Regions from separate parts of the Comamonas serinivorans genome, predicted to be linked through region 3. Evidence: riboswitches for the same ligand, from Rfam matches in the RefSeq annotation. Region 3 holds a riboswitch; each other region holds the start of a gene.
The links. A riboswitch is a leader RNA that binds a small molecule or an ion and turns the genes downstream of it on or off. The one in region 3 is predicted to bind cobalamin.
Positions count from the first base shown of each region.

Region 1: it holds a riboswitch for cobalamin, as region 3 does, so the genes downstream of both, CCO03_RS11300 (TonB-dependent receptor domain-containing protein) here and cobW (cobalamin biosynthesis protein CobW) in region 3, are expected to answer to the same signal.
Region 2: it holds a riboswitch for cobalamin, as region 3 does, so the genes downstream of both, CCO03_RS13770 (nitrite reductase) here and cobW (cobalamin biosynthesis protein CobW) in region 3, are expected to answer to the same signal.

Region 1 covers NZ_CP021455.1:2,657,133-2,667,249, forward strand. The annotation lists gene CCO03_RS11280 (IgGFc-binding protein) at 1-1,101, opposite strand, end outside; partial or broken gene CCO03_RS11285 (FecCD family ABC transporter permease) at 1,263-2,254, opposite strand; gene CCO03_RS11290 (ABC transporter substrate-binding protein) at 2,328-3,257, opposite strand; gene CCO03_RS11295 (bifunctional adenosylcobinamide kinase/adenosylcobinamide-phosphate guanylyltransferase) at 3,448-4,137, opposite strand; gene CCO03_RS11300 (TonB-dependent receptor domain-containing protein) at 4,141-6,054, opposite strand; cobalamin riboswitch at 6,134-6,403, opposite strand; gene CCO03_RS11305 (CaiB/BaiF CoA transferase family protein) at 6,598-7,812, opposite strand; gene CCO03_RS11310 (undecaprenyl-diphosphate phosphatase) at 7,971-8,795, opposite strand; gene CCO03_RS11315 (hypothetical protein) at 9,266-9,637, opposite strand; gene glnS (glutamine--tRNA ligase) at 9,858-10,117, shown strand, end outside.
Region 2 covers NZ_CP021455.1:3,234,669-3,244,785, reverse strand. The annotation lists gene CCO03_RS13800 (cobalamin biosynthesis protein) at 1-284, opposite strand, end outside; gene cbiE (precorrin-6y C5,15-methyltransferase (decarboxylating) subunit CbiE) at 272-1,480, opposite strand; gene CCO03_RS13790 (cobalt-precorrin-6A reductase) at 1,479-2,213, shown strand; gene cobJ (precorrin-3B C(17)-methyltransferase) at 2,269-3,042, opposite strand; gene cobI (precorrin-2 C(20)-methyltransferase) at 3,053-3,826, opposite strand; gene CCO03_RS13775 (precorrin-8X methylmutase) at 3,823-4,494, opposite strand; gene CCO03_RS13770 (nitrite reductase) at 4,484-5,797, opposite strand; cobalamin riboswitch at 5,874-6,101, opposite strand; gene CCO03_RS13765 (LysR family transcriptional regulator) at 6,327-7,253, opposite strand; gene CCO03_RS13760 (Bug family tripartite tricarboxylate transporter substrate binding protein) at 7,348-8,313, shown strand; gene CCO03_RS13755 (CaiB/BaiF CoA transferase family protein) at 8,322-9,524, shown strand; gene CCO03_RS13750 (porin) at 9,667-10,117, shown strand, end outside.
Region 3 covers NZ_CP021455.1:1,242,568-1,252,684, forward strand. The annotation lists gene CCO03_RS05275 (SDR family oxidoreductase) at 67-849, opposite strand; gene CCO03_RS05280 (class II aldolase/adducin family protein) at 846-1,604, opposite strand; gene CCO03_RS05285 (Bug family tripartite tricarboxylate transporter substrate binding protein) at 1,601-2,560, opposite strand; gene CCO03_RS05290 (GntR family transcriptional regulator) at 2,689-3,366, shown strand; cobalamin riboswitch at 3,854-4,168, shown strand; gene cobW (cobalamin biosynthesis protein CobW) at 4,471-5,511, shown strand; gene cobN (cobaltochelatase subunit CobN) at 5,513-9,424, shown strand; gene CCO03_RS05305 (magnesium chelatase ATPase subunit I) at 9,417-10,117, shown strand, end outside.

The sequences.
Region 1 (10,117 bases), 1.4 Mb from region 3:
ATTGAGTTGCAGGCTGGCCAGCGCCGTGGTGGGCACCGCCAGGTTCAGGAAGTTCTCGTCGTAGGGCGACAAGCTGGTGGGGGCCGTGAAGGCGTAGCTGCTCAAGGTCTGGTCCATGCCGCCGATGAAGGTGAAAGCAGGATCACCGAAACCCGTGGCACCAACGCCTTTCAAAAATTGCCCAACCAACACCGGATTGTTGGCGGTGATGTGCAAATCGTGCGCCGTGTCGATCTGGTGGAATTCACCCGCATTCAGGGTGGCCACCACCGTGCCGTTGACCGTGACCTGCGTACCGTTGGTGGCCGCCAGGATGCGCACCAGGTTGCCCGCCGCGCCGGTGTTGGCCGTTTCGGGCACCACGTAGTTGCGAGACCAGCGGTTGACGGGCGGTAATTGCGTGAACAGGTGGTCGCAAGCAAACACGCCAACTGGCACGTTGGCGCAGCCAGACCCCGAAAACACCGCCAGGGGTTTGTTGGCCGTGATGCGCGAGCCCGTCAGGTCGTTGCCAGTGGGCGCGTTGTAGATCACGGACTCGCCCGCATTCAGCGACACGGTGAACGGCACACCCGCCAACTGGCCCGATGACAGGTCGTTGGCGGGCGTGATCGTGGCCGTGGTGCCGTCTTGCGTGGCGGTGAGCGACATTTGCAGCGATCCGGCCACGCTGTTTTCCCAGCCCATCACCCGGTACTCCGTGCCCAAAGCCGGCAGATCGAGCAGGTAGCTCATGTCAGTGGTGTATATCTCGCGATTGAGGAAATAGCCGCTGATGGGGCTGGCTGACTGCACCAGCAGAGCCTTGCCCAGCACGGTGTTGCTGGGGTCCAGGAACTGGCTGGAGGGCACGGTCACCTCGGCCACGCCTGAGGCATCGACGGTGAAGGTCTGGTTGAACACCCCGTCCTTGCTGGTCACCGTGCCGGTTGCGCCGCTGGCTCCAAAAATGAACAAATGCCCAACAGCGGCCGATGTGTAGTTGGGATGGCCGACCGCGATGAAGTCGGCCCAGGCAGGGGCAGCACACGCCATGGCGGCCGACAGAACCCACGCAGGGCGGTTGAGGACAAGGGTGAAGCGTTTCAACAAGCTGGGCATGGGCGATCTCGGCAGGTCCGTGAAGGTGAACGGCGCTTCACAACAATGCAGCACCTGCACGAACGTGGCCGTCACACAGGCTGGCATTCTATGGTTCAGGCTGCCGAATCGTTGTACGCAGGTAACAAACGTGATTTGACGTGTTGCAACGCCGCCAATCGTCACCGTAAGGCCCTGCCCCGGTGCATCAGCCACAGCAGGTAGCCGCCGCCCAGCATGGCGGTCAACACCCCGACGGGCAATTCCTGCGGCGCGACCAGGCCACGCGCCAGCAGGTCGGCCCCGGCGAGCAGCAGTCCGCCCAGCAAGGCCGACAGCCACAGCAAGCCGGCGTGCCGCACCCGCACCAGGCTGCGCACCAGGTGCGGCGCCGCCAGGCCCACGAAGCTGATCAAGCCCGATTGCGCCACGGCCGCCCCGGTGGCCAGGGCCAGCACGGCCACCAGCCCCATGCGCATCCAGGCCAGGCGCAGGCCCAGCGTGCGGGCCGTGTCCTCGCCCAGCGCCAAGGCATCCAGGGCGCGTGACAGCCCCCAGCCGCACACCGCGCACGGCACCAGGGCACCCAGCAGCACCCCGCAGGCGCTCCAGCCCACGAACGCCGTGCTGCCCAGCAGGAACGACTGCATGGCCGGCAGGATGTCCGGCCGCGCGATGAGCACCAGCGAGGCCAGCGCCGTCAACACCACGCCCACGATGACCCCGGCCAGCAGCAGCCGCAGGCCTTGCTGCACCCCTTTGGCCAGGGTCAGCGTGATGAGCACGGCCAGGGTCGCGCCCACAAAGGCCGCGCCCGTGAGCCCCAGCGCACGATGAGGGCCGTGGCGTACGGCGTGCCGCCGAAGGCGGCCATGGCCACGGCCACCCCCAGGTTGGCGCCCGCCGCGCTGCCCAGCAGGTAGGGGTCGGCCAGGGGGTTGCGGAACAGGCCTTGCGCCACCGCGCCCGCCAGGCCCAGCAAGGCGCCGGCCAGCCACGCCCCCAGGGTGCGCGGCAGGCGGATGTCCCACACGATCTGGGCCGCGACCGGGTCGCGCCACAGCGCGGCCGGGCCTTGCCAGCCCGTGCTGCCCACGGCCAGGCCGCCGGCCAGCACGATCAGGCTCAGCACCACGGCCAGCAGGCCGACCCAGGCCGCGCGTCGCTGATTCATGCCATGACCCCAGGCAGTATCAGCCCATCGCCGTTTCTTTCCAAACGGCAATGTATGCATACTCCATGATCCCTCATGGCGCATGTCCCGTCGTGCGCGCCACGCGGCGGTTCACGCAATCGGCCACGATGGCGGCCGCCTCGCCCAGGCGCGGCCCCGGCCGCACCAGCACATCGGCCTGGGCCCGCGTGAACAGGCACACCCGCCCCTCGCGCACGGCCGGCATCTCGTTCCAGCCCGGGTAGCGAAAGCTCACGCGTTCGGGCACGGCGGCGTCGGGCAGGTCGGCCCGCTCGCTGCTCATGATGAACTGCGGCCTGGCGCGCACCACGTACTCGGGGTTCAGGCGCGGGAACGGCCCGAGCTCGGCCGGCAGCGCGTTCACCAGGCCCAGCGCCGACAGCACCTCGCCGATGAACGACTGCGGCCCCGCGCCGTACGGGCCCGCACTGGCTTCGAAGAACACCGTCATGCCTTTGGAAGCCGCCGGCATGCGCGCAACGGCCTCGCGCAGCTGGCGCTCGGCCTGAGCCCACACCGCATCGGCGCGCGCCGCTGGCAGGCCCAGCAGCTGCGCCAGCGTGCCCAGCACGCGCCGCGCATCGGCCATGCCCCCCTTGGGTTCGATGGTCAGCACCGGAATGCCCAGCGCCTGCAGGCGCTCGACCCCGCGCGAGGCGGCGCTGGCCAGCACGATGTCGGGCCGCTGCGCCACGATGGACTCCACATTGGGATCGACCCCGCCACCCACCTGCGGCAGCCGCGTCACGCCCGCGGGCCAGTTGGAATAGCGGTCCACGCCCACCAGCCGGTCGCAGGCCCCGAGCGCGCAGACCGACTCGGTCAACGACGGCAACAGGCTCACGATGCGCTGCGGCGGCCGCTTGAGCTGCACCAGGCGGCCGTGGTCATCGCGGATCTGAATCGCGCGCGGTGTGGTCAACGTGGCCTGCGGCCCGGCGGGCGCCGCCGCGGCCGGCATCGACGCCGTCAAGAGGGCCACCAGCAGCCCGGCGCACCCGGCAGCGCCAAGCGCCACGCGTGCAAGCGTCGCGAACGACCGACGGGGACGCGCGGCCCATGCGCAACCCGGGTCGATGGCATGCGGAGTATCGCGCCCTTGCCGTTTGTTTGTCATCGCCGAGTTCACCATACTGCCTTCACCTCTTTGCACCGAAGCCGCCACAACAGCCTCAAGCCTCGCCCTTGGCCATCAGCGGCAGGCCCGCCACCATCAGGCACACGCGCTCGCACCGGGCCGCCACCTGCTGGTTCAGGCGCCCCAGCGCATCCACGTAGGCGCGCACCTCGGCACCCATGGGCACCACGCCCAGGCCGATTTCGTTGCTGACCAGCACGACCGGGCCGGCGCAAGCGGCCAGGGCCTGCAGCAGCTCGGCACTGCGGTCAACCAGGGCCTGCACCTGCAAGCCCGTCGCCTGATCCTGCACCGATGCGGCCACGGCTTCTCCCCCGGCAGCGGCATCGGCAGCCTGGGCGCTGGCTTCACCACCTGGCCCACCGGGCGGGGCGAACAGGACATTGCTCAGCCACAGCGTCAGGCAGTCGACCACGAGCAGGTGCTGCGGGTCATGCCAGGCCGGGCTGCGGCGGATGGCGCCGGCCAGGTCGAGCGGCGCCTCGATGCAGGCCATGCGCGGCAGCGCCTGCGCGCGGTCGGCGCGGTGCCGCGCAATGCGGTCGTGCATCTCGGCGTCGTGCGCCTGGGCGGTGGCGATGAAGCTGGCGCCATGCGCTGCGTCCTGCAGCCAGCGCGCGGCCAAGTGCTCGGCCCGGCGCGACTTGCCGCTGCGCTGGCCGCCCAGCACCAGCTCGCGCGCCACCACGCGCAAGGCCTGGGGGTTCGGGTCTGCGGCCCCCATGGCTCAGAAGCCCGGCGTCCAGCGCAGCTCGGCGTAGGCGGTGCGCCCGGCCTGGGCATAGCCGCGGGCCAGCTGGTACTGGCGGTCGGCCAGGTTGTCCACCCGCAGCAGCAACTGCCAGTCGGGGGCCAACCTGGTGCTGGCGTACAGGTTCAGCACCCCGAAGCCGCCCAGCCGGCTGGTGTTGGCGGCGTTGTCGTAGCGGTGCGAGGTGGCCTGGAACTCGCCCCCCAGCGTCCAGCCGCCCAGCTGCGTGTCGGCCCCCAGCTTGAGCAACTGCTTGGCGCGGCGTGCCAGCAGCTTGCCGGTGTCGCGGCTGTGCGGGTCCTGCAGGTCGATGGAGCCGCTCAGGTTGACGCTGCCCAGCCGGTGGCGGGCCGCCAGCGTCAGGCCCTCGTAGACCGCGCGGCCGCCGTTTTCGTAGCAACCGAAGGCATCGGCGCAGGGTCCGGCCGCGCCGAACGCGATCAGGTTGCGCACGCGGTTCTGGTACAGGGTGGCTTCGACGCTGCTGCCGCCATCGGCCCAGCGCAGGCCCAGCTCGACGTTGCGGCTCTTTTCGGGTTGCAGGTCAGGCGCGCCATACTGGCTGAAGCGGTGGTACAGCGTCGGCACCCTGAAAGCAGTACCAGCCGCTGCCGTCACACGCCAATTCGGTGCAAACTGATACCCCCATGCAAATTGACCCGTGGTGGCGCCCCCGAATTCGCTGTCGCGGTCGTGGCGCAGGTTCAGCTGCAGCGTGTGGGCGCCGCCCTGCCAGCCCCAGCCCAGGGCCAGCGCGTTCTGGTGCCGGCTGGTGTCGATGGGGTCGTTGACCAGCGCATCGCCGCGGTGTTCCAGCGTCAGGCTCAGCCGGTGCGCGCCCAGGCGCAGCGTGTTCTGAAACAGCGCGTCGCGCAGCGTGGTCTTGGTGGCGTAGGGGTCGGGCGACGTGCGGTAGCGCGTGGTCGACTGGCTGACCGACAGGCGCGAGTCGTAGACCTCGCTCCACCGCGCCGCCCAGGCCAGGCTGGCCGTGGTCAGCTGGTTGACGCCGTGCTCGTCGATGCCCTGGGTGCCAAAGCCGTCGTACTGGGCGTCCATCTTGCTGTGGCTGAAGGCGGCTTCGAGCCGGTGCGCACCATTGACCTGCCAGCCCAGGCGGGCGTTGGCCGCGGTGTTGCGGTAGCCGTCCTTGTCGGGGTTGTAGGCGGCGTCGGGCCGGGCATTGAAGCCCGAGCTGGTGGCGCGCGACGCGCCCAGCGCGTAGTCCACCGCCCCGGCCTGGCCGCTGATGCCGGCCTCGGCCCGGCGCGTGCCCTGGCTGCCCAGGCCCACGGCCACGTTGGCCTTGGGCGCGCCGTCACCCTGGCGGGTGTAGATGAGGATGACGCCGGCCACGGCGTCCGAACCGTACACGGCCGCCGCGGGCCCGCGCAGGATTTCGATGCGCTCGATCTGGGCCAGCGAAATCGCCTCCCAGGGCGCGCCACCGGTCGATTGCGAATCCACGCGCACGCCGTTGACGTAGACGGCGGTGAAGCGCGTTTCGGCACCGCGGATGTAGATGCTGCTGGTGGTGCCGGGGCCGCCGTTGCGCACCAGCTCCATGCCGGGTTGGCGCGCCAGCAAATCGGCGATGTTGACCGCGCCGCTGCGCTGCACGGCCTGGTCGTCGAGCACGGTGACATCGGCCAGCACCTGCGCGGCCGGCTGCGGCGTGCGCGTGGCCGAGATGACCACATCGGGCAGGCTGGCGGCAGCGGCCGCCAGCGTGCCGGCGTCCGACCGCTGCGCGGACACGGTGCCGGGATTGGACACATCGGCCGCCTGGGCCTGAGACTGGGCCTGAGCGCCAGGCGCGAACGACGCACACAGGGCCGCAACGGCCAGGGGCAGGCAAGCCTGCGACGAGAAGGGAGAATGGGACATCATGGGGAAACAGCCTGCAAGGCGCCAGCATCCCCGCCAGCGCGCACCGCAACACGACGCACGCCTGCCCTGTCTGGCAGAACGCACCTCGACCGCGTTGGCTGATATCCGGGCTGACGCGTTCATGCCCGCACGTCGCCTTCCCAGGTGCTTGTTCAAGGCATCCCAGTGGCTGAAACCGTCGTCATGAGGTGCGGGCCGTGATCCGCATTCAGCCGATCCACAGCGCGTCTTACCGTTGCGGGGGCAGCGCAGGTTCGGCAACCGTGCCCGGGTGGGGGGTCCCTCCTGCTTCCCATTGAACTGCGGCGTGTGAACCACGCCTGCGAGCACCAACGTGGGCGCGATTGTACGGGCGCCCCTGGTCGCGCCCTGCAGCACAGGCGTCAGGGGACTGAGCCATCGCCCATCACGCCAGGCTGGACCATGTCGAGGTACGCGTGGCGCGGCGCATGGGTCCGCCGGGAAGCCCTGGCCTTGCGGGCTTGCGCCGGCCATCCGCCTGCGCGGCGACCGTGGTGGACGGGCCCGTCAGGCCGGTTGCCGTCAGCCCAGGGCGCCGGCGGCGCGCAGCTTGGCGATTTCGTCGGCGTTGAAGCCGTAGTCGGCCAGCACGTCGTCGGTGTGCTGCCCCAGCGTGGGCGCGGGCCCGGCAGGCCGTTTGGCCACGCCTTCCAGGTGGAACGGCGAGCCGATGGTTTCCTCGTCACCCAGCGGGACGATGGCCCCGGCGATGCGCATCTGCTCGTCGTCGTGCATGTCCTCGACCACGCCGATCACGCCATAGGTGATGCCTGCGGCATCGAGGCGCCGGCGCCATTCCTTCAGGTCGTGCTGGATGAACACCTCGTCCAGGATGGGGATCAGCGCCAGGTGATTCTGGCGGCGCAGCTCCGGCGTCGCAAAGCGCGGGTCCTGGGCCAGGTCGGTGCGCTCCATGGCCTTGAGCAGCGGGGCGGACTGGGCCTCGTTGAGCACGGCCAGGTTGATCCAGCGGCCGTCCTTGGTGCGGTAGCTGTTGCCAAAAGCATTCACGGTGTGCGTGCGCGGCGGGCGGTACTCGACCGGCACCTGGAACAACGCAGCCTGCGCCATCCAGGCGTTGGACCACACGCCGCAGGCCAGCAGCGAGGTGTCGACGTGGCTGCCCTCGCCCGTCATCGCGCGGCGGTACAGGGCCGTGACGATGGCCGCATACAGCGTCATGCCGCTGGGCATGTCGCCCATGCCGGGCAGCGACCGGATGGGCTGGCTTTCCTCGCTGGCGCGCATCAGGTCCATCAGGCCGGTGCGGGCCCAGTAGACGGTGGAGTCGAAGCCGGTCTTGTCGGCCTCGGGGCCGGTCTCGCCGTAGGCGGTGAACGAGGCGTAGATGAGCTTGGGGTTGAGGTGCTTGAGGTCTTCGTAGGTGATGCCGAGCTTGCGGCGCACCGGCAATGGCTGGTTGGTGACGAAGACATCGGCCTGCTCGACCAGGCGGTGCAAGGCGGCCAGCGCCTCGGGCGTCTTGAGGTTGAGGGCGAGGCTGCGCTTGTTGCGCGACATCAGCTCCCAGGGGTAGTTGCGGTCGGACTCGGGCATGCCCGGCGCGCGGTACAGCTCACGGAACGAATCACCCGTGTGCGGCTCGATCTTGATGACATCGGCACCGAAATCGCCCAGCACGGTGGTGGCCACGGGCGCCGCGATGAAACTGGCGCAATCGAGCACGCGAAGGCCTGCGAAAGGCAAAGCGGAGGGGGACGCTTGCACAGTGGACATGGTCGGTTCGTTTCCTTGGGTCAAAGCCGGCAATGTGACCCCAAACCGACCCGGACTGTGTGATCTGGGCGACAAAGCCTGCTGCCATCATGGAGAACATTACATGGCAGTATGCTGCACTTTCCGTTGTTCAAAGAACGGAAATTGCCCCATACTACTCACTCACTCCAGACGATCCAACCCATGTAATGGGTCAACAGGATGAGCAGGCCAAAGCCGATGCGGTACCAGGCAAACGGCACGAAGGAGTTGCTGGAGATGAAGCGCAGCAGCCAGCGCACGCACAGCCAGGCGCTCAAGAACGCGAACACCAGGCCCACCAGAAACATGGGCAGGTCTGCCCAGGACAGCACGTCGCGCGCCTTGTAGAGGCTGTAGACGCCGGCGCCGATCAGGGTGGGAATCGCGAGGAAGAACGAGAAATCCGTGGCCGCCTTGCGCGACAGCCCCAGCAGCATGCCGCCGATGATGGTGGCGCCCGAGCGGCTGGTGCCGGGCACCATGGCCATGCACTGCACCAGGCCGACCTTCACCGCGTCCAGCCAGCGCATGTCGTCCACGCTGGCGACCCGGGTCTGCGACTGGGGCCGACGCTCGGCCCACAGGATGACAAAGCCGCCGATGATGAAGGTCGTGGCCACCACCAGCGGCGTGAACAGGTTCTCCTTGATGGCCTTGCCGAACAGCAGGCCCAGCACCACGGCGGGCAGGAAGGCCAGCAGCACGTTGACCGCGAAACGCTGCGAGTCACGGCTGCGGGGCAAGGTCACCACGGTGTGGCGGATGCGCTGCCAGTAGACGAGGATGACGGCCAGGATGGCGCCGGTCTGGATCGCGATCTCGAACACCTTCTCGCGCTCGCCATGGAAATCCAGCAAGGCCCCGGCCAGGATCAGGTGGCCGGTGGAGGAAATGGGCAGAAACTCGGTCAGGCCCTCCACGATCCCCATGATCGCGGCCTTGATCAACAACAAAACGTCCACGTCGTCCTTCCTGGTCAGTGCCAGCAGCAAAAGGCGCAAATCTTAGCCAGAAGGCGAAAGCCCCCGGCCACGTCCGCCTGGCTTTGGCGTCCGGTTGGGCATGGCCGCGGCCGCACTCGTGGCGCACGCCCGGCGTGCGGGCGGACCACCGCGCATGGTGCGCGCGGTTTGGGCACAGCAAGCCCGGGCGCCCCCCGAGGCACCACCCTTGTGCTCTGCCCAGCCGGCTTTCGAGCGAATGTTGAACGGCGGCCACTGCATCACGATGGCGGCGTTTCGCGCCGGCCTGTGCATACGGACGAGGTGTCCGCGCCGGTCCACCTGCGTCGCCCGTTGCGTCCGTGCCTGCGAGGTAAGCCGCGACCCGAATGGCACGGAGTCGTTCCTTTCCGCGCGGTTGCCTCACCTTGGCGGGCAACAAAAAGCCGCCCCAAGGGCGGCTTCAGAGACAGACCCGCGCAGGCCTCGTGTCAGCGGTGGCCGTGACCCCGGCCCCGGTGGTGGCCATGACCGTGGCCATGGCCGCGCCAGTGGCGGTCATCGCGGTAATACCGACCGCCGTAGTAGTAGCGCGGGGGCGGCGGTGCGTAATAGACGGGGCGCGGCGGCGCGTAGTACACGGGCGGCGGCGGGGCCACGTACACCGGAGCCGGCGCCACGTACACCGGCGCGTTGCCAAACCCCACGCTGACGCCGGGTGCGCCCACGCCCACGTTCCAGTACACGTCGCGCGCCTGCGCCTGGCCGGCCACGCCCAGGGCGGCAGCCACGGCCACACCGGCCATGACCGCCCAGCGCTTCACGCGGCTGGATCGGGGGATCGATTGCGTCAAGTCATTCATCACTTGGCTCCTTGTCCTGCCGAGCGTGCACGGCACGCTCCAAAAAAATGAATGGCGCGGTGGCCCGCCTGTGGCGCGGCACCCGCCTGAGACCCTAACGCGGACGCGGGCTCGGGCGTTGTCACCATAAGCGTTTCCGGCGTTGCCAGATGTAAGCCATCGGGATTCACCCGGGCCATGAAGGCCTGGGTGAAAACCCGAGCCAACTACAATTTGCGACATGAACACGCCGCATCCGAGTGCCCCTGCCTCCCCTGAGGCCGATACCCCCGCCAAGCCCAGCCATTTCCTGCGCCAGGTCATCGAGGCCGACGAGGCCGCCAACACCTACGGCCAGCGCAGCTGGGGCGGCAGCCCGGGCGATGCGGCCCACCACCGGGCCGGCATCGTCGACCCGGCCAAGGTGCGCATGCGCTTTCCACCCGAGCCCAATGGCTACCTGCACCTGGGCCATGCCAAGAGCATCTGGCTGAACTTCTC
Region 2 (10,117 bases), 2.0 Mb from region 3:
GCCGGGTTGGCGAGCTTGTGGTCCAGCACGGCCAGGCACAGCGACGCCGGGGCCTGCAGCAGCGCGGCCCAGGGGCTGAGCTGGGCCGGGTCTGTTGACGCGTCTTTCGACTTGTTTGCCGACTTGTCTGTCGACGCGTTTTTCGCCAGGTCCTGCGCCTGGTCCCAGCAGCTGGCGAACGAGCTGGCCTGGGCCTGGGCGCGAAAACCCCAGCCCAGCACCAGGGCGGCAGGCCTGGCCGGCGACACGCCACGCGGCGGGGCGGGTCGGGTCAGTCCGTGCATGCCCAGCTCCATTGCAGGCCGGCGCGGGCCGGCTGCCAGGCCTGCAAGCGGCCCAGCGGGGCGGCCTCGCTCCACTGCAGCTGCAGCAGCTGGCCGCCGTGCACGCGGTGCAACTGCATCAGCAGGGCCTGGGTGTCCAGCGCCACGGCGTTGACCACCAGGCGCCAGGGCGTGGTCAGGCGCTGGCGCAGGGCGTCGAACAGCGCGGCGTCGAAGCCGCCACCGACGAACACCGCCTGCGGCGCCGGGGCCAGCGTGGGCAAGAGGTCGAGCGCGAGGCCCTGGTGCACCTGCAGGGCCACGCCATAGCGGCGAGCGTTGTCGGCGATGTGGGCCGCACGGCTGGGGTGCTGCTCCACGCACACCGCCGGGCCACCGCCGGCCAGGCCCCATTCGATGGCCACCGAGCCCGAGCCCGCGCCCAGGTCCCACAGGCATTCGCGCGCGCGCGGCGCCAGGGCGGCCAGCGTGATGGCGCGCACCGGCGACTTGGTGATCTGGCCGTCGTGCGCGAAGGCGGCCGTGGGGCGGCCGGGCGTGCGCGACAGGCCCGCGCCGCCGCGCGCCTCAAACGCTGCCGCCAGCGGCGCGGGCAGGGGGCTGCTGTCGGGCGCCAAGGTGTGCGCCAGCTCGCGGGCCAGCCCATCGGCCACGGCCTGCGTGGGCCCGCCCAGCTGCGAGAACACGCTCATGGGGCTGTCGCCCCAGCCGCGCTGCGTCAACCAGTCGGCCAGCGCCGGCGCGGCTGCCGCGTCGCGCAGCAGGCACAGGAAGCGCTCGCCCTCGGCCAGCAGCGGGGTCAGCAGCTCGAACGGCCGCGCGTGCAGGCCCAGGCGGTGCGTGCCCTCTTGCGGCCAGCCCAGTTCGCCGGCCATCAGCGCAAAGCTGGACGGCTGCGGGTGGTTGCGCCACTCGCCCCGCACCAGGTGCCGGGCCAGCGAGGCGCCGGCGCCGTGATAAAAGGGGTCGCCCGACGCCAGCACGGCCACGGTGGCCTGACCCCGATGGGCCAGCACCGGGGCCACGTCGAACGGCACCGGCCAGACCCGGCCCCGGTCGCCCACCTGCGCCAGCGCCAGGTGGCGCGGGCTGCCGAACACGATGCTGGCGCTGTCCAGGGCCTGGCGTGCCGCGGCCGTCAAGGCCGGCAAGCCAGCCGGATGAATCCCAACCAGATGAAGCCACGGTGTGGCCATGACCCACATACTCCTTTTAGGGGGCACCCACGGTGCCCGTGTATTGGCCGCGCTCCTGCAGCAGGATGGCGTACCGGCAACGTACTCGTACGCCGGGGTGACACAGCAGCCGCGCCTGCCGGCGCTGCCCACGCGCGTGGGCGGCTTTGGCGGGGTGCAGGGGCTCACGCGCTACCTGACGGCGCACGGCATCACCCACGTGATCGATGCGACCCACCCGTTCGCTGCCCAGATGAGCCGGCACGCCGTGCAGGCCTGTGCCGCGCTGGGCCTGCCGCTGCTGGCCCTGGAGCGGCCGCCGTGGCCGCAGCAGCCTGGTGACGACTGGATTCACGTCGCCGACATGGCGGCCGCCGCGGCGGCCTTGCCCATGGGCGCCGAGCGCGTGTTCCTGGCCATCGGCCGCAAGCAGCTGATGGCGTTCGCGGCGTGCGAGCACCGCCGTTTTCTGCTGCGCGTGGTCGATGCGCCCGAGGCACCGCTGCCGCTGCCGGCGCACGACCTCGTCGTGGCGCGGGGGCCGTTCTCGCTCGCCGACGAGGTGGACCTGCTGCGTCGGCACCGCATCGCCTGCCTGGTCAGCAAGAACGCGGGCGGTGCCGACACCTACGCCAAGATCGAGGCCGCCCGTCAGCTGGGCCTGCCCGTGGTGATGGTCGCCAGACCCGCCATACCGCCCCGCACGGTGTGCCAGACCCCCGAGCAGGCCATGGCCTGGCTGCGCAGGCGCTGAAGCACGCCCGGGCGTGGCAGCGCCCCGTGCGGGAGATGGACGGGAAGGCCGACCCTCAGCCATGGCTGCGCGGCGTGTAGACGTGGCGGCCGACCTGGCGCGTGAGGCTGTTGCCCACGATCACCAGGGTGCGCATGTCGGCCATGTCGGGTTGCACGGCATCGAGGCGGTGCACGGCCAGCCGCTCGTCGGCGCGGCTGACGTTGCGGGCGAAGCAGATCAGGCGGCCCGGCTCGCATTCCTCGCGCAGCACGGCCAGCGCACGCGCAAAGCCCTCGGGCCGCGACTTGGAGCTGGGGTTGTAAAACGCCATGGCCAGGTCGGCCTGCGCGGCCAGCCGGATGCGGTGCGTGATGGTCGCCGCGGGCTTGAGGTTGTCCGACAGGTTGATGACGCAAAAATCGTGGCCCAGCGGGGCGCCCAGGCGCGCGGCCGCGGCCAGCATGGCGGTGATGCCCGGCAGCACCTGCACCTCGACCCCGGCCCAGCGCGCCTGGTCGGCGGCGGGCGCGTGGTCCAGCGCCTCGAACACGGCGCTGGCCATGGCGAACACGCCCGGGTCGCCCGAGGACACCACGAGCACGCGGCGGCCCTGGGCCGCCAGGTCCAGGGCGCTGCGTGCCCGGGCCAGCTCTTCGCGGTTGTCGCTGCCGTGCAATTGCAGGTGACCCCGCGTGGCGAGCTTGTCCACATAGGGGTAATAGCCCAACGCGTCGGTGGCGTCATCGATGGCGGCCTGAACCTGGGGGGTGATGAGGTCGTCGGCACCGGGGCCGATGCCGATCACGCTCAATCGGCCGGCAGCTGAGGCGGTGGGGCGCTCGGTCATGCAGCGCCCCTCACAGGTCGAGGGCCACGAGGCTGCCCGCGGCCTGCAGGTCGTTGGCCGGCCGACGGCCCTGGCCGTGCACGATGACGATGGCGAAGTACGGGCAGCGCTCGGGCGCCTCGCGCAGCGGCATGACCTGCTCGTCGGCCATGGTGCCGTTGATCACCAGCCAGCTCTGGTCGAGCTTGCCGGCCGCCTGCAGCACGGCGCGGATGCGCGGCAGGTGGCGGCCCACCTTCATGAAGACCAGCGCTTCGGCGCCGGCGACGTGGGCGCGCAGCCGCTCGTCGGGCAGGGTGGCGGGCAGCACGGTCATCACGTCGTCGCCCCAGGTCATGGGCACGCCGGTGGCGTGCCAGCAGCCCACCATGCCGGGGATGCCCGGCAGCACGTGCACGGGCACCTGCCCGGCCTGGCGCAGGCGGATGTACAGGTGCATGAACGAGCCGTAGAAGAAGGGGTCGCCTTCGCACAGCACCAGCACGTCCTGCTCGCGGGCCAGATCGGTCAGGCGCTGCTGCCAGTCGCGGTAGAAGTCGGACAGCTGCGCCACGTAGCGCGGGTCGTCGTGCGGAATCTCCGTGGTCAGCGGGTACTCCATGGGGTACTCGGTGACCTGCGCGTGCAGCAGGCCGTTCACCAGCTGGCGCGCCTTGCCCGGGTGACCGCGCTTGCGGAAGTAGGCCACGTGCCGCGACTGGCGCAGCAGGCGGTCGGCCTTCACGCTCATGAGGTCGGGGTCGCCCGGCCCCAGGCCGACGCAGATGATCTGTCCGGTGCTCATGCCGCCACCCCCTGGGTCTGCGGCGCCGACACCGGTCCCCATTCGGCCGGGTTGGCCAGGGCGTTGACGGCGGCCACGGCCACGGCCGAGCCGCCCAGGCGGCCGCGCACGATGGCGTAAGGCACCTGGCCCCAGTCCGCCAGGGCCTGTTTGGACTCGGCGGCCCCGACGAAGCCCACCGGGCAGCCGATGATGGCCGCAGGGCGCGGGCAGGCCTCGTCCTGCAGCATGTTGAGCAGGTGGAACAAGGCCGTGGGGGCGTTGCCGATCACCACCAGTGCGCCCGCCAGCCGGGGGCGCCACAGCTCGAGCGCCGCTGCGCTGCGCGTGTTGCCCAGCTCGGCCGCCAGGGCCAGCACCTGCGGGTCCTGCAGCGTGCAGACGACGGCGTTGTCGGCCGGCAGGCGCTTGCGCGTGATGCCTTCACTGACCATGCGCGCATCGCACAGGATGGGCGCGCCGCGCTGCAGGGCCGCTTCTGCGGCGGTGGCGAAATCGGGCGAGAACTGCACCTGCGGGGCCAGCTCCACCAGGCCCGCGGCGTGGATCATGCGGCAGACCACGCGCTCTTCGAGGGGCGTGAACCGCTCGAGCGCGGCTTCGCTGCGGATGATGGCGAACGACTGCCGGTAGATGGCGTCGCCGTCGGTGATGTACTCATGCTGCATGGGTCAAGGTCTGAAAGGCGCGGATCTCGTCGGGTGTGAATCGGCTGCCGGGATGCGGGGTGTCCACGGTCCAGTGGACGTCATGGAGTATGGGGTTGTCGCCGTTTTTTGATGAACGGGGAGGGCTGGATACTGTGTCTGATTCAGCCAAGGTGGCGCAGGCCAGCGCATCGGCGTCGGCGGGCAGGGCGCAGCGCTTGGCGCAGCCGCTGACGTGCAGGTGCTTGCCCGCGGGCACCTGGGGCGCCCAGCGCAAGGCCGGTGCCTGCGTGGTGGCCAGGGCCTGGGTGCAGCCCGGCGCGCCGGTGCAGGCCGACACGCGCAGCCGCGCGTCGTCGGCGTCGAGGATCCAGGCGCGGGCGTCGTCAGGCGTCAGCTGCAGGGCGGCCCGGTCGGCGCCGCAGAACAGCAGCGAGCGCCAGGGCGTCACGCGCACCTCGGCCGCCGGGGGCAAGGCGCCGAGTGCGCGGCGCAGGTGCCGGGTGTCGATGCGGCCCAGCGGCGCGCCGGCCAGCAGGCCCCACGCGGTTGCCTGACCGGGCTGCGGGGGCTCGGGGGCGGTCGGCAGCGGGTGGTCGGGCCCGCTGTACGGCGAGCCGTGTAGCGGAGGCGGGTGGTCGGGCAGCAGCGCCGCCAGGCGCGTGGGATGCGGTTGGCGCTGCAGGCGCGCCTGGGCAAACCAGCGCGCCACGCCAACGGCGGCGGCCACCACCTCGGGCAGCTCGGGCAGCCACACGGGGCCAGACCCGGCAGAGGGTGCAGGCGTGGGCGTGGGTGCCGAGCCCAGCGCCAGCGCATACCCCTGAGCCAGCGGCCAGATGCGGAGGTCGGCCTGCAGGCGCCGCAGGTGCTGCTGCGGGTTGTCGACCAGCAGGCTGAATTTGCTCGGCAGCGGCGTCAGGCCGGCGGCGCGCAGCACGTCGGGCCGCAGCGCCGTGGCCACCGCCTGGGACAGGGCCTGCGCCAGCTGGTGCGTGCGGTCGCCGGTGTGGTGAAACGGGCTGCAGTGCACGGCCGGCGCGGCATCGGCCTCGGGGTCGCCATGCACCAGCGCGGCCGCGACCAGGCCTTGGCGCAGGGGGGCGACGGCGGCATCGGGAACGGCGCGCAGCTGCACGTTGCCCAGGCGCGTGAGTTCAAGCTGGCCGTTGGCGTGGCACTCGGCCAGGTCGGCCAGCTGCCGCCACTGGGCGACGCGCAGCGTGGCCTGCTGCGGGCGCACGCGCACCAGCCAGCCGTCGTGGGCCCGCATGGGCTGCCATGCCGTGGGACACCAGCCTTGCACCAGGAATGCGCTCGCCATCGTGGGGGGAAGAATCCAGGACCGCGCCTGCACTGCATCCCCGCAGGCCCTCAGACGCAAACACCATGCCTGAAGCGGCATCGCAACCGTGTTGGCCGGTATCCGGGCTGGCAAGACGGCGGTGTGGCCTTCCCACCGTCACCTGACGGCAGTGGCATGTTCGACACCGCCTGACCCAATGGGGTCGGCTTGCTCACCGTTGCGGGGGCAGCGCAGGCTGAAGCGGCTTGGCACCGCACTCCCTGCTTCCCGTTTAACCGCTGGCCAGACAGGCCGCCGCGGCACCAACGGGGCGCATTCTAATCGCGCCGCGCCCGGCGTCCGCCTGGCGGGAGGGGCGCATCGGCGGCCCACGGCGGCGGTGCGCGGGCTGGGCGCTGCCCTGCACCTGCGCCATGCAGAGCGGGGCCGCCAGCGCTCGCGCGCCTGGCGGGCGTAGGCGCTCAACCGACACGCTGACCCATCATGGCGCCTGCAGTATGGCGTCGTCTCCGATTCATGAAAATCGGCAGCAGGCCCATACTGCCCCTCACGAATCGCCGGCCTGCGCCTGGATGCTGTCGCGCAGCCACTGGATCGCGTCGGACTCGCGCCGGTAGACCAGCGCCACGGTGGAGGCGGGCAGCGGCGCCTCCAGCGTCACCTCGCGGACGCGCGTGGCCGAGGTGGCGCGCGCCAGCGACAGGCTGGGCACGAACGACAGGCCCACGCCGGCGGCCACCAGCTCCACGTTGGTGGCGGGGCTGTTCGAGATCACGAGCCGGTCGGGCGCGAACACGCCGGCGCGCCTGAACATGTCTTCGAACGCGCTGCGGCCCAGCGTGGATTCGGCCGGCACGATCCAGCGCTCGGCGCGCAGCTCGGCAAAGCGGGCGGGGCGGGCCGTGGCCAGCGCATGGTGGCGCGGCGCGATCACCGTCATCGCCGACGTGAACAGGGCCTGCGCCTGCACGCCCGCCCGCTGCAGCGTGCTGCGGCTGGGCAGGCTGGTGAGCAGCGCGTCGAGCCGGCCTTGCTGCAGCAGGTCGAACAGGCGGGGCACGCCGCTTTCGGTCAGCCGCAACTCGCAGGGGTGGTGCAGCAGCAGGTGCTCGATCACCGGGGGCAGGTGGGCCTGGGCGATGAAGGGTGGCGTGCCCAGGCGCAGGATGCTGTGCTGCGCTTCGCGCGCCAGCTGCTCGGTGGCGTGGCCCAGCTCGTTGAGCATCCAGGTCGCCAGCTGCATGACCAGGGCGCCGCGCTCGGTGGGCACCAGGCCCTTGGGGGCGCGCTCGAACAGGGCGAAGCCGAAGGCCGTTTCGACCTCGTGCAGCATCTTGCTCAGCGCCGATTGCGAGAGGTTCATCTGCGACGCGGCCGCGCTCAGCGTCACGCAGTCGCGCAGCGCCACCAGCATCTGCAGGTGGCGAAACCGCAGCCGCGCCAGCAGGCGCATCAGGTGGGCATCGTCGCGCATGAGTATTCCAAAAGGTGATGGATGGATGAGTTTATTTCGCTTTTCATCATGCTGACGCCTGCCTACAGTGCGGCCCACACCACAGGAGACAGACATGCAGAGACGACACTTTTTGGGGGGGCTGGCCAGCGTGGGCCTGGCCACCGCCGCGCACGCCGGCCCGTATCCCGACCGCTCGGTGCGCCTGATTTGCCCCTATGCCGCGGGCGGCGGACCCGACCTGCTGTGCCGCGAGCTGGCCCCCTTGCTGGGCGGGGCGCTCAAGCAAAGCGTGTACGTCGAAAACAAGGTGGGCGCGGGCGGTGTGCTGGCGGCGCAGTACCTGGTGGGCCAGCCGGCCGATGGCTACACGCTGATGCTGGCGACCAATGCCCACCTGATCCAGAAGCTGCTGCAGCCCAAGCTGCGCTTCGCCCTGGGCGACTTCGCGCCGGTGGGCCTGCTGTCCACCTCGTGCGCCGTGCTCATGGTGGCCAAGTCCAGCCCCTGGCAGACCGTGGCCGACCTGGTGAACGCGGCGCGGCGCGAGCCCGGCAAGCTGAACTTCGGCTCGGGCGGCATCGGCACGCCGGCGCACATCGCGGGCGAGACGCTGGGCGTGCTGGGCGGCATGAAGGCCGTGCACGTGCCGCTGACGGGCTCGGTCGAGATCCCGCTGTCGCTGATGCGCGGCGACACGCAGTTCGCCTTTCCCAACCTGGGCACGGCGCAACAGGCGCTGAAGACCGGCAAGCTGCGGGCGCTGGCCGTGACGAGCGCGAAGCGGGTCGCTGTGCTGCCCGAGGTGCCGACACTGGTCGAGGCCCTGAAGTCCGACCAGGCCGTGCTGGAGGCCTGGTCCGGCATCTGGGTGCACGCCAAGACGCCGCCGGACATCGTCGCGCGCCTGCACACCGCGCTCAACCACGCCGCCGTGCAGCCGCGCATGGCCGAGTACGCGCGCCTGACCGGCAGCGACCTGGCGACCAGCCCGAGCCCGCAGGACTTCACGCGCTTCGTGCAGACCGAGAACACCAAGATGGCCGAAATCATCGCGCTGTCGCAAGCCCACACCAGCTAGGACGCCCCATGACCCAACCCTTGAACGGCGTGCGCGTGATCGACATGTCGCACGTCATCGCGGGGCCGCTGGCCTCCATGTACCTGGCGCAGCTGGGTGCCGAAGTCATCAAGATCGAGCCGCCCGATGGCGGCGAGGTCATGCGCAACAGCCAGTCGGCCGGGTTTGCCGCGCTCAACGCCGGCAAGCGCTCGCTGGCGGTGGACATCCGCCAGCCCGAGGGCGCCGAGCTGGTGCGCCAGCTGGCGCGCACGGCCGACGTGTTCATCGAGAACTTCCGGCCCGGTACCGTGGCCCGCCATGGCCTGGCCTACGAGGACCTCCGCGCCTGCCGGCCGGACATCGTCTACGCCTCGCTCTCGGGCTACGGCCAGCAGGGCGAGTGGTCGGGGCGGGGCGCTTACGACCACGTGATCCAGGCCTTGACCGGCATGATGATGATGTCGGGCGACGACGAGGCGGCGCCGCCCGTGAAGGTGGGCTTTCCCGTGGTCGACGTGGCCGTGGGCATGCTGGGCGCGCTGTCCATCACGGCGGCGCTGCACCGCCGCCAGGCCTGCGGGCAGGGGGAGCACGTGGACGTGTCCATGGTGCAGGCAGCGCTCATGCTCATGTACCCCAAGGTGAACGCCTTCCTGACCGAGGGCGAGGCGCCGCGGCGCGTGGGCAACCGCGGCTACACCGGCAGCCCCGGCGCCGACACCTTCCGCTGTGCCGATGGCTGGCTGTCCACGGCGGCCAACACGCCGGCGCAGTTTCGCGCGCTGACCGAGGTGCTGGACCTGCCCGGCCTGTGCCGCGACGATGCCTTGCTGGACCTGGCGGCCTTCGAGGGCGAGCGCGGGTTCGTCAAGGCGCGCGATGCGCAGCGCCTGCAGCAGGTGCTGCAGCAGGCTTTTGCCGCCCAGTCGGCCGCCGCCATGGAGGCCAGCCTCAATGCGCGGGGCGTGCCGGCCGCGCGCGTGCGGTCGCTGGACGGTTTCCTGACCGAGGTGGCCGAGGGCGGGCAACTGGCCTTGCCCGCCACCCGCTACCAGGCGGGCGACCAGCAGGTGCGCACGGCGGGCCTGGGCTTTTGCTACCGCCACGAGCCCCTGCCGCAGCAGGCCGACCTGGCCGCGCTGGGGCGCGACACCCAGGCGCTGCTGCACGAGCTGGGCCTGGACGCCCAGGCCCTGGCCGCGCTGCAGGCGGCCGGCGTGGTGCGCTGATCAGCGGCCAGGTGCAAGCAGTATGAGTCCCTTGCCGTTCATTTGATATCGGCCATCGGCCAATACCCCTGAGCTTCGTTGCCGCCGGTGAACCGGTGGCAGCCCCGGGCGCCACGCGCCCGCTTCCAACTCGCCACGCCCCATGAAACACCTCGTTCTGGCAGCCGCCTGCGCTGCCGCATGCCCGCTCGCGTCCGCCCAAAGCCAGGTCAACCTGTATGGCACGGCCGACCTCATGCTGCGCCACGTGCAATCCGGGCCGACCCGGAGCACCACCCTGGTCGATGGCGGCCATGCCGCCTCGCGCCTGGGCTTTCGCGGCAGCGAAGACCTGGGCGACGGCTGGCGCGCCGGCTTTGTGCTCGAAATGGGCATCAACGCGGCCAACGGCCAGGGCACCATCCCCGGGCCCACGGCGGCGTTCACGCGCCAGTCCTACCTGAGCCTGAGCGGGCCCTGGGGCAGCCTGGAGATGGGGCGTATGTATACGCCCATGTTCCTGTCGCTGCTCAAGACGGACCCGTTCAGCATGAACGCCTTGTTTTCGCCGCTGAACGCGGTGTCGCTGACCGACGGCCAGACCGGGCTGCGGG
Region 3 (10,117 bases):
CCGGAGGCTGTCGCTAAGCCCTCGAACCGAGAATGACTCAGAGCAGTCACTCAAGCAGGATGGCTCTCAAAAACTCATCCCATACCCCCCATCCAGCGTCAGCGTGACGCCGTTCACGTACGACGCGGCGTCGGAGACGAGGAAGAGCGCGGGCCCGACGATTTCGTGGGGCTGGCCCCAGCGGCGCAAGGGGTTGCGCTGCAGGCGGGCTTGGTTTTCGGGTTTGTCCAGCAGCTGGGCGTTGAAGGCGGTGGCAAAGGATCCGGGTGCAATGGCGTTGCAGCGGACGCCTTTGGGGCCATACTCCACCGCGATGGCGCGGGTCATGGTTTCGACGCCCTGTTTCGAGATGGGGTAGGCGAAGTCGGCGTCGCGCATCAGCTGGCCTTGCAGCGAAGTGATGTTCAGGATGCTGGCGGCGCAGCCCGCCGGCAGCCGGGCCAGGTAGGCCTGGCACAGGTGCACGGTGGCGATGAGGTTGGTGTCGATCACGCGCTGCACGTCGGCCATGCTCAGGGCCTGCAGGCCGCGCCGGTCGCGCACGCCGGCGTTGTTGCACAGCACGTGGATGGGGCCGTGGGCGGCCTGCAGCTCGTCCAGCGCCTGGGCCACGCGGGCGTGGTCGTTCAGGTCGAACGCCACGCCGTGCGCGTGCAGGCCCTCGTCGGCCAGCTGCTGCACGGCCTGGGCGACATCGGCCGGCTGGCGGCCATGCACGATGAGGGTGGCGCCGGCCTGCGCAAAGCCGCGCGCAATCTCCAGGCCCAGGCCGCGCACGGCGCCGGTGACGAGCGCGGTCTTGCCGGCCAATGAAAACAGGGCGGTGCCCACGGGTGGCGCCTGCGTCATGTCTTGTAGCTCGCGTCGCGCCGGTCGAGGTAACGCAGCATGGCGGGCCATTCCATCAGGCCGAAGGGGCGGCGCACGTGGGGCTGGTACAGGTTGAAGGTCTTGTCGACGATGGCCTGGCTGGGGTAGTTGATCTCGGCGCCGCAGGCCATGACATCGACCTGGGCGCGGCAGGCCATTTCCAGCCAGTACATGGCGTTGAAGGCTTCGGCGATGCTGGGGCCGGCGACCAGCAGGCCGTGGTTGCGCAGGATCATGCTGTTTGACGCGCCCAGGTCGGCCACTAGGCGCTGCTGCTCGTCCATGTCGATGGCCACGCTTTCGTAGTCGTGGTAGGTGATGTCGGCAAAGCGCATGGCGGTTTGGGTGATGGGCAGCAGGCCTTGCTTCATGCAGGACACGGCCATGCCGCAGCGCGTGTGGGTGTGGATGACGCAGCCCACGTCGTGCCGGTGGGCGTGCACGGCGCTGTGGATGACGTAGCCGGCGCGGTTGGGCGCAAGGTCGGTGCAGCCGGGGTCCAGCACCTCGCCCTGCAGGTTGATCTTGATGAGGCTGGAGGCGGTGATCTCCTCGTACATCCAGCCGTAGGGGTTGATGAGGATTTCATCCTCGGACCCCGGGGCGCCGGGAATGCGCGCCGTGATGTGGTTGTAGATGAGGTCGCTCATGCCGAACAAGGGCATCAGGCGGTAGGCGGCAGCCAGGTCCACGCGGGTCTGCCATTCGATGTCGCTGTAACGGTGCTGGCTCATTGCGCAATCCCCACTTGCTTGACCACGTCGCCCCACATGCGGTGGTTGTCGGCGACGAATTGCTTGAAGGCCTGGGGCGAGGGGCTGGTGACGACCTCGGTGCCCAGGGCGATGAGGCGCTTTTGCACCTCGGGCTTGTTCACGCTGGCCACGATGTCGGCATGCAGCTTGTTGACCACGGCTGCCGGCGTGCCGGCCGGTGCGATGTAGCCCAGCCAGGCGCCGACGTTGAAGTCGGGCACGCCCTGTTCCTGCAGCGTGGGCACATCGGGGGCCAGCTGCGCCCGCTTGCTGGTGCTGACGGCGATGGCGCCCAGTTTGCCGTCCTTGACGTGCGGCATGGTCGACACCACGGTGTCGAAGGTCATGTCCACGTTGCCGCCGATCACGTCGGCCTGCGACTGCGCGCTGCCCTGGTAGGGGATGTGGCGGAACTTCAGCCCGGTCTTGCCCTGCAGGATCTCGACCAGCAGGTGGCTGGTGGTGCCCACGCCGATGGTGCTGTAGGTCAGGGCGTCGGGCTTGCTGGCGGCGAACTTGCGCAGGTCGTCAAAGTTCTTGAAGCCGTGCTTGGGGTTGGCCACCAGCAGGTAGGGCAGCCAGGTGGTCTGGGTGACGAACTCGAAATCCTTGAGGGGGTCGTAGTTCAGCTGCTTGTTCACGTGCGGGTTGATGTTCAGCGGCGCCGTGGCCGACAGCGCCAAGGTGTAGCCGTCGGGCTTGGCGCGCTTGAGCTGAGCCACGGCCATGCTGCCGCCCACGCCGGGCTTGTTGTCGATGACCACGGGCTGGCCCCACTTCTTGCTCAGGTCTTCGCCAATGATGCGGGCCACCGCGTCGGTCGACGTGCCGGGCGGAAAGCCGATCAGCACGGTCACGGGGCGGCTGGGGTAGTCCGCGGCCAGCGCGGTGGTCATGGTGGCGATGCCGATCGCCGTCGCAAGCAGGTTGCGCATCGTGTCTCCTGGGATAAGGCTTGTGGGGTTTGTTTTCAACGATATTATTGATAATCTCATTGGCCATAGACATCGGGTTATCCCGAGCCCGCCACCTCATCGACAATTGCGTGATGGATGTTTCTGCCATGACCCGCCGCCCTGAAACCGCACCGCCGTGCTCGGCCGCCGGCCTGGTGACGCAGCTTGAGGAAGACATCGTGTTCGGCCGGCTGCACCCGCGCGAGCGGCTGGTCGAGGACGAGCTGATGGCCCGCTTCGAGGCCAAGCGCCACGTGGTGCGCGAGGCGCTGGCCTCGCTCGACCGCATGGGCCTGGTCGAGCGCCGGCGCAACGTGGGTGCCTTCGTGCGCAGCTTCAGCACGCAAGAGGTGGAGGAGCTGTACGACCTGCGCAGCCTGCTCGAGGTTGAGGCGGCGCGGCAGATCGCCCTGCCGCTGGCGCCGCAGGCCCTGGACGAGCTGGTTGCCATCCAGCACCGGCACGATGAGGCCGTCGCCCAGGGCCACGCGCGCGAGGTGTTCGTGGTCAACCTGGCGTTCCACAAGACCCTGTTCACGCTGGCCGGCAACCGCACGCTGGCCCGCGCGATCGAGGAGTACGCGCGGCAGACTTACGCCATCCGGTTTGCCGGCCTGGTGTCGGCCGAGTACCGCAGCAAGGCGCGCGACGAGCACTGGCAGATGATCGAGGCCCTGCGCCGCAACGACAGCCCGACCCTGCAGGCCCTGTGCCGCGCGCACCTGCGCCCCTCGCAGGATGCTTACCTGCAGACCCAGCGCTTGCGCGACGCCACCGGCGGCTGAGCGGCCACGGCCGGGCAGAAGGGGCGCGGTTCCACGGCTTCGGCGTTTGCGTTGCGCGGTGACTGGCCTTGCGCTCACCAACGGCGGCAGGCAGAGGGGCGTGGGGGCGGCTCCGCGAGCCTGGACCGCGAACCGCACGTCACGAACGGCGCGTCACGAACGCGGCCAGCCAGGCCAGCGCAGGCCGCGGTGTCTTGCCTTGCGCATCCCACAGGCCAGTGCGGTGCCGACGCAAGCCGGCCGCCGCTGACGGTCTTTGGCGGCACCATCGCGCTTGGCCGGTTCCGGGTGGCCGTCCGCGACGCGGTTCGCGTGGCGGCTGGCCGTGTCCGAGGCTGACCGCCCGTGGCCGGCGCCGCGTCGCGTGGACCTCACTCGTGTCAGCGACCCGCATCGCCGGTGAGCCACGACCCTGTTCGGGTTGAACGGGACTGCGCTGGCCCGGGGCCCAGTCCGGCGCTGTCTATAATTTTCGGGCGCCGGGTTTGGCCTGGCGCTCGGTGTTGGTGCCTGCAGCAGCAGGCTGAAATGGGAAGCAGGTGATTCTGCGCCGCAGGCAGTATGACTGGGTTGCCGTTGGATATTCAACGGGAACTGGTTGATACTGCCGCTGAGCGACACAATCCTGCACTGCCCCCGCAACGGTGATTGGTTGGTGAGGCTCCGGGTCAGGCGACCCAGCCACTGGGGTTTGGGCGGTGTCTAGCAGGGCGCCGCCGGACCGTGGGAAGGCGAGCATCACGCGTGGCTGGCGCCACTTCATGCCATCAGTCCGGAGACCGGCCACCCCGATTCGCAGCTGCGGCCCGTGCGCCGCAGCCATTTCCGCTCTTGAACCCGGCGGGGTAGCCGGGACTGGATGGTTGGCATGTCTGTCGTGAATCGCGCGCCTGTGGCCAGGCGCGCCCCGCCTCGAACCCCGGCCTGGGGTGGTGCGTGGGCGGCGCCGGCGCGCTCCGCCCGCGTCCCCGCTCTTGCGCGCGTTCCTGCACGGGACCCCGTGCGGTCCGGCGCGGGTCCGCGTCCCCCCTTGTCCTGATCCCTTTTCGTTGACCGCCTGCCGCGCGACGCGCCGTTGCGTGGCGGCTCCCATGGGCTTTTCACATGCACGCCAAAAAGATTCCCGCCACCATCGTCACCGGCTTCCTGGGCAGTGGCAAGACCACGCTGTTGCGCCATATCCTGAGCAACGCCCAGGGCCTGCGCATCGCGGTCATCGTCAACGAGTTCGGTGAACTCGGCATCGACGGCGACATCCTGCGCAGCTGCGCGCTCGAATGCGCCGAAGACGGTGGCACCGAGCAGGTTGGCCAGCTGTACGAGCTGGCCAACGGCTGCATGTGCTGCACGGTGCAGGAAGAGTTCTTCCCCGTCATGAAGCAGCTGGCCGAGCGCCGCGACGACATCGACGTGCTGCTGATCGAAACCAGCGGCCTGGCCTTGCCCAAGCCGCTGGTGCAGGCCTTCCGCTGGCCCGAGATCGCCAACGTGTTCACGGTCGATGGCGTGGTGACCGTGGTCGACGCGCCGGCCACGGCGGCCGGCCAGTTTGCGGCCGACCCGGTGGCGGTGGACGCGCAACGCCGCGCCGACGACAACCTGGACCATGACGCCAGCCTGCACGAGCTGTTCGAGGACCAGCTCTCGGCCGCCGACCTGGTGGTGGTGAGCAAGGTCGACCTGGTGGACGAGGCCGCGCTGGCCGAGGTCGAGGCGCTGGTGCGGGCCGAGGTGCCGCCCGAGGTCAAGCTGGTGCGCGCCGAGCGCGGCGCGCTGCCGCTCAGCGTGGTGCTGGGGCAGGGCAAGGCGGCCGAAGACAGCATCGAAGGCCGCCACAGCCACCACGACCACGACGAGGACCACGACCACGACGACTTCGATTCGCTGGACCTGGACCTGGGCGAGCAGGACCCGCAACGCCTGCTGGCGGCCCTGGCCGAGGTGGTCAAGGCGCACGACGTGCTGCGCGTCAAGGGCTTCGTCGCCGTGCGCGGCAAGCCCATGCGGCTGCTGGTGCAGGGCGTGGGCAAGCGCATCGACCACTACTTCGACCGCGCCTGGGCCAAGGACGAGGCGCGCACCACGCGCCTGGTGTTCATCGGCCGCGACCTGGACGCGCAGCGCCTGCAGCACGCGCTGGCCTGACATGCACCTGCTGAGCACCCAGCCGGGCCGCTTCGTCGAGGACGAGGCCATCGTCACGCGCCTGAACCAGACCCCGGCCGAGATCGTCGTCCTCAGCTCGGCCGACACCACGCTGGCCCTGCTGTCGGCCGCGCGCACCCACCTCGCGGCGCAGGACCCGGACTTTCCCGGCCTGCGGCTGGTCAACCTGCTGCACCTGCGGCAGAACGCCTCGCTGGACCTGTACGTGGACGAGGTGCTCGCGTCGGCCCGCGTGGTCGTGGTCGACCACCTGGGCGCGGCCTCGAGCTGGACCTACGGCATGCAGTGCATCACCCAGCTGGCGCGCGACCGCGGGCAGCAACTGGTCATGTTCTCGGGGGATCAGCAGGAGGACCCGGACCTGCTGGCCCGCAGCACCGTGGCCGTGGCTCAGGCGCGCCTGCTGTGGCAGTACCTGCGCGCCGGCGGCGTGGCCAATGCGGTGGGGTTTTTGCAGGTGCTGGCGCAGGGCATGGCGCCGGCCGGCAGCTCACCGCTTCGCCCGCCGCCACCACCACCGCGGGTGTATCCACCGGTAGCAGTATATGTACCTTTGCGTTGGATGGAAAACGGCAACCCCGGCATACTGGGTGATGTCAATGCGCTGAAAGCCAGCCGCTGGCAGCCGGGCAACCCCGTGGCCGTGCTGGTGTTTTACCGCGCGCACCTGCTGGCGGGCAACACGCTGGCCTTCGATGCGCTGGCCGATGCGCTGCTGGCGCGCGGCCTGAACCCGCTGCCGCTGGCGCTGGAGTCGCTGAAGGACAGCACCTGCCTGCAGGTGCTGCAAACGCTGTGCGCTGAACACGACGCGCAGGTCGTCATCAACACCACCGCGTTTGCCGCGCTGGGCGAGGCCGGCGGCGAGCTGGTGGGCGACGTGCCCGTGCTGCAGGCCATCGCCTGCGGCAACAGCGAGGCCGACTGGGCCGAGGACCCGCAGGGCCTGCGGCCGCGCGACATTGCCATGCAGGTGGTGCTGCCCGAGGTCGACGGCCGCATCATCTCGCGCGCCATCAGCTTCAAGGGCCTGTCGCACCACTGCCTGTTGACCCAGGTCGACGTGCTGGGCTACGTGCCCAAGCCGGACCGCGTGCGCTTCGTGGCCGAGCTGGCGGCGGCCTGGGTGGCCCTGCGCCGCCTGCCCGCGGCCGACAAGCGGCTGGCGCTGGTGCTGGCCAACTACCCGGGCAGCGAAGGCCGCATCGGCTCGGGCGTGGGGCTGGACACGCCGGCCACCGTGATCGGGCTGCTGGCCCAGCTGGAGCGCGACGGCCTGGCGCTGGGCGACCCCACGCTGCGGCCGGCCAACGGCGACGAGCTGATGCAGCTGCTGACCGCCGGCGTGGCCAACGACGCGCGCCAGTGGCCGCTGCGCCCGGCGTTCCAGAGCTACGCGCTGGCCGATTACGAGCGCCGCCTGCGCTCGCTGCCGGCCGAGCTGCGCGCGGCCATCGTGCAGCAGTGGGGCGAGCCGGCCGACGACCCGGCGGTGCGCAAGGGCCGTTTCATGATTGCCGGCATCCGCCTGGGCCATGTGTTCATCGGCATTCAGCCGGCGCGCACGCTGGCCGCCGCGGGCGTGCCGCAGGCCAACGATGCGGCGAGCTACCACGACGCCGAGCTGGTGCCGCCGCACCACTACCTGGCGTTCTACTTCTGGCTGCGCGAGGCCTTTGGCGCCCACGCCGTGGCCCACGTGGGCAAGCACGGCAACCTCGAATGGCTGCCCGGCAAGAGCCTGGCGCTGTCCGCGTCCTGCTGGCCCGATGCCATCCTGGGTCCGCTGCCCAACCTCTACCCCTTCATCGTCAACGACCCCGGCGAGGGCGCACAGGCCAAGCGCCGCACCCAGGCCGTGATCATCGACCACCTGATGCCGCCGCTGGCGCGGGCCGAAAGCCATGGCCCGCTGCAGGACCTGGAGCGCCTGGTGGACGAGTACTACGACGCGCTGCTGGTGGACCAGCGCCGCGCCCGGTTGCTCAAGCAGGCCATCGTCGAGGCCGTGCGCGCCACGGGCTTGCTGGCCGACCTGGCGGATGGCCGGCCCGTAGCGGCGCGGGACACCCCGGCCGGCGCCTGCTGCCCCCCGCCGGCCGAGGCCGGCGAGGCACGCGAAGACGACGCGCTCATCGCCCAGGTGGACGCCTACCTCTGCGAACTCAAGGAAACGCAGATCCGCGACGGGCTGCACATCTTTGGCCAGTCCCCCACGGGTGAACAACGCCTGTCCACGCTGGCGGCGCTGGCGCGCCTGCCGGCGGGCGACGGCCAGGGCGAGCGCATGGGCCTGCTGCAGGCGCTGGCGCTGGACGTGCTGGGGCCACCCGAGGCCGGGCAGCCGGCGTTCAACCCGCTGGACATCGAGCCGGCCGTGCCCTGGTCAGGTGCCCGCCCCGAGGTGCTGGCGCGTCAAAGCGACGCCGCCTGGCGCACCCATGGCGACACGCGCGAGCGGCTGGAGCTGCTGGCGCTGCAGGTGTTGGCGCAACCTGACCTGGCGGCCGGCTGGCCGCACACGCAGGCGGTGCTGGGGCGGGTGCTGGGGCAGATCGGGCCGGCGCTGGACGCCTGCGGCCCGCAGGAGCTGGCGCAGTTCTCGCAGGCCTTGCGCGGCCGCTTCGTGCCGGCCGGGCCCAGCGGCTCGCCGTCGCGCGGGCGCCTCGACGTGTTGCCCACGGGGCGCAACTTCTACACCGTCGACACGCGGGCGATTCCCACGCCCACGGCCTGGAAGCTGGGCCTGCAGTCGGCCGAGCGCCTGATCGAGCTCTACCTGCAGACCCATGGCGAGTACCCGCGCGAGCTGGGCCTGTCGGTCTGGGGCACCTCGACCATGCGCACCGGGGGCGACGACATCGCGCAGGCGTTTGCGCTGATCGGCGTGCGGCCGATCTGGGCGCCGGGCAGCCAGCGCGTGACCGACTTCGAGGTGCTGCCGCGCGTAGGCCTGCACCGGCCGCGCGTGGACGTGACGCTGCGCGTGTCGGGCTTCTTCCGCGATGCCTTTCCGGGCGTGATGCAGATGTTCGACGCCGCCGTGCAGGCCGTGGCCGCGCAGGAGGAAGACGAGGAGGACAACCCGATCCGGGCCCGCATCCTGGCCGATGCGGCGCAGCTGCAACAGGGCGGTTTGAGTGAGGCCGAGGCCCGCGCGCGCGCCGGCTGGCGCGTGTTCAGCGCGGCGCCCGGGCGGTACGGCACCGGCATCCATGCGCTGCTGCAATCGGGCCAGTGGGAGGGCGACGCCGACCTGGCGCAGGCCTTTGTCAGCGCCGGCGCCTACGCCTATGGCCAGCAGGTGCACGGGGCGCCTGCCGGCCCCGAGCTGCAGCGCCGGCTGGCGCAGCTGCACATCGTGCTGCAGAACCAGGACAGCCGCGAGCACGACCTGCTCGACTCGAGCGAATACAGCCAGTTTCAGGGCGGCATGGCGGCGGCGGCGCGCCACTACGGCGGGCAGCAGCCCGAGCTTTACCACGGCGACCACGGCAACCCCGAGGCCGCCCGCATCCGCCCGCTGCGCGAGGAAATCGGCCGCATCGTGCGGGCCCGCGTCACCAACCCCAAGTGGATTGCGGGCGCCATGCGCCATGGCTACAAGGGCGCGTTCGAGATGGCGGCCACGGTGGACTACCTGTTCGGCTTCGACGCCACGGCCCGGGTGGTGGGCGCCCACCACTACCAGGCCCTGGCCGAGGCCTACCTGTTCGATGCCACCGTGCATGACTTCATCGCTGGTCACAACCCCCAGGCGCTGGTGGACATGCACGCGCGCCTGCTCGAAGCCATCTCGCGCGGCATGTGGGCGGCCGAGGCCGACACCGTGGCGCGGCTGCAGGCCCAGTTGCTGGCCGCCGAAGGCGAACAGGAGGGGCGCCATGCCTGAATCCCGTGATCCCACCCGCGATGGCCGCTCGCCGACGGTCCTGGTGCCGGCCGAGCCGCCGCTGCATTTCCCGTTCACGGCCATCGAAGGGCAGGACGAGCTTCAGCAGGCCTTGCTGCTGACGGCCATCGAGCCGCGCATCGGCGGCGTCGTCGTCGAGGGGCCGCGCGGCACGGCCAAGACCACAGCCGCGCGCGGCCTGGCCGAGCTGCTGGCGCCGGCCCCTTTCGTCAGCCTGCCGCTGGGCTGCACCATCGAGCACCTGGTCGGCAGCCTGGACATCGGCCAGGCCCTGAGCCACCAGCAGCTGGCCTTTGCGCCCGGCCTGCTGGCCAAGGCGCACGGCGGTGTGCTGTACGTCGATGAAATCAACCTGCTGCCCGACGCCCTGGTCGACGTGCTGCTCGATGTGGCCGCCAGCGGCGTCAACCGCGTGGAGCGCGACGGCATTTCGCACCAGCACGCGGCGCGCTGGGTGCTGGTGGGCACCATGAACGCCCAGGAAGGCCGGCTGCGCCCGCAGCTGCTGGACCGCCTGGGGCTTGGCGTGGTGGTGGGCAACGTGCACGATGCCGCCCAGCGCCAGCGCATCGTGCGCGCGCGGCTCGCGTTCGACCACGACCCCCAGTCGTTTGTTCAGCAGCACGCGCAGCGCCAGCAGGCGCTGGCCCGGCGGCTGGCGCGCGCCCGCGC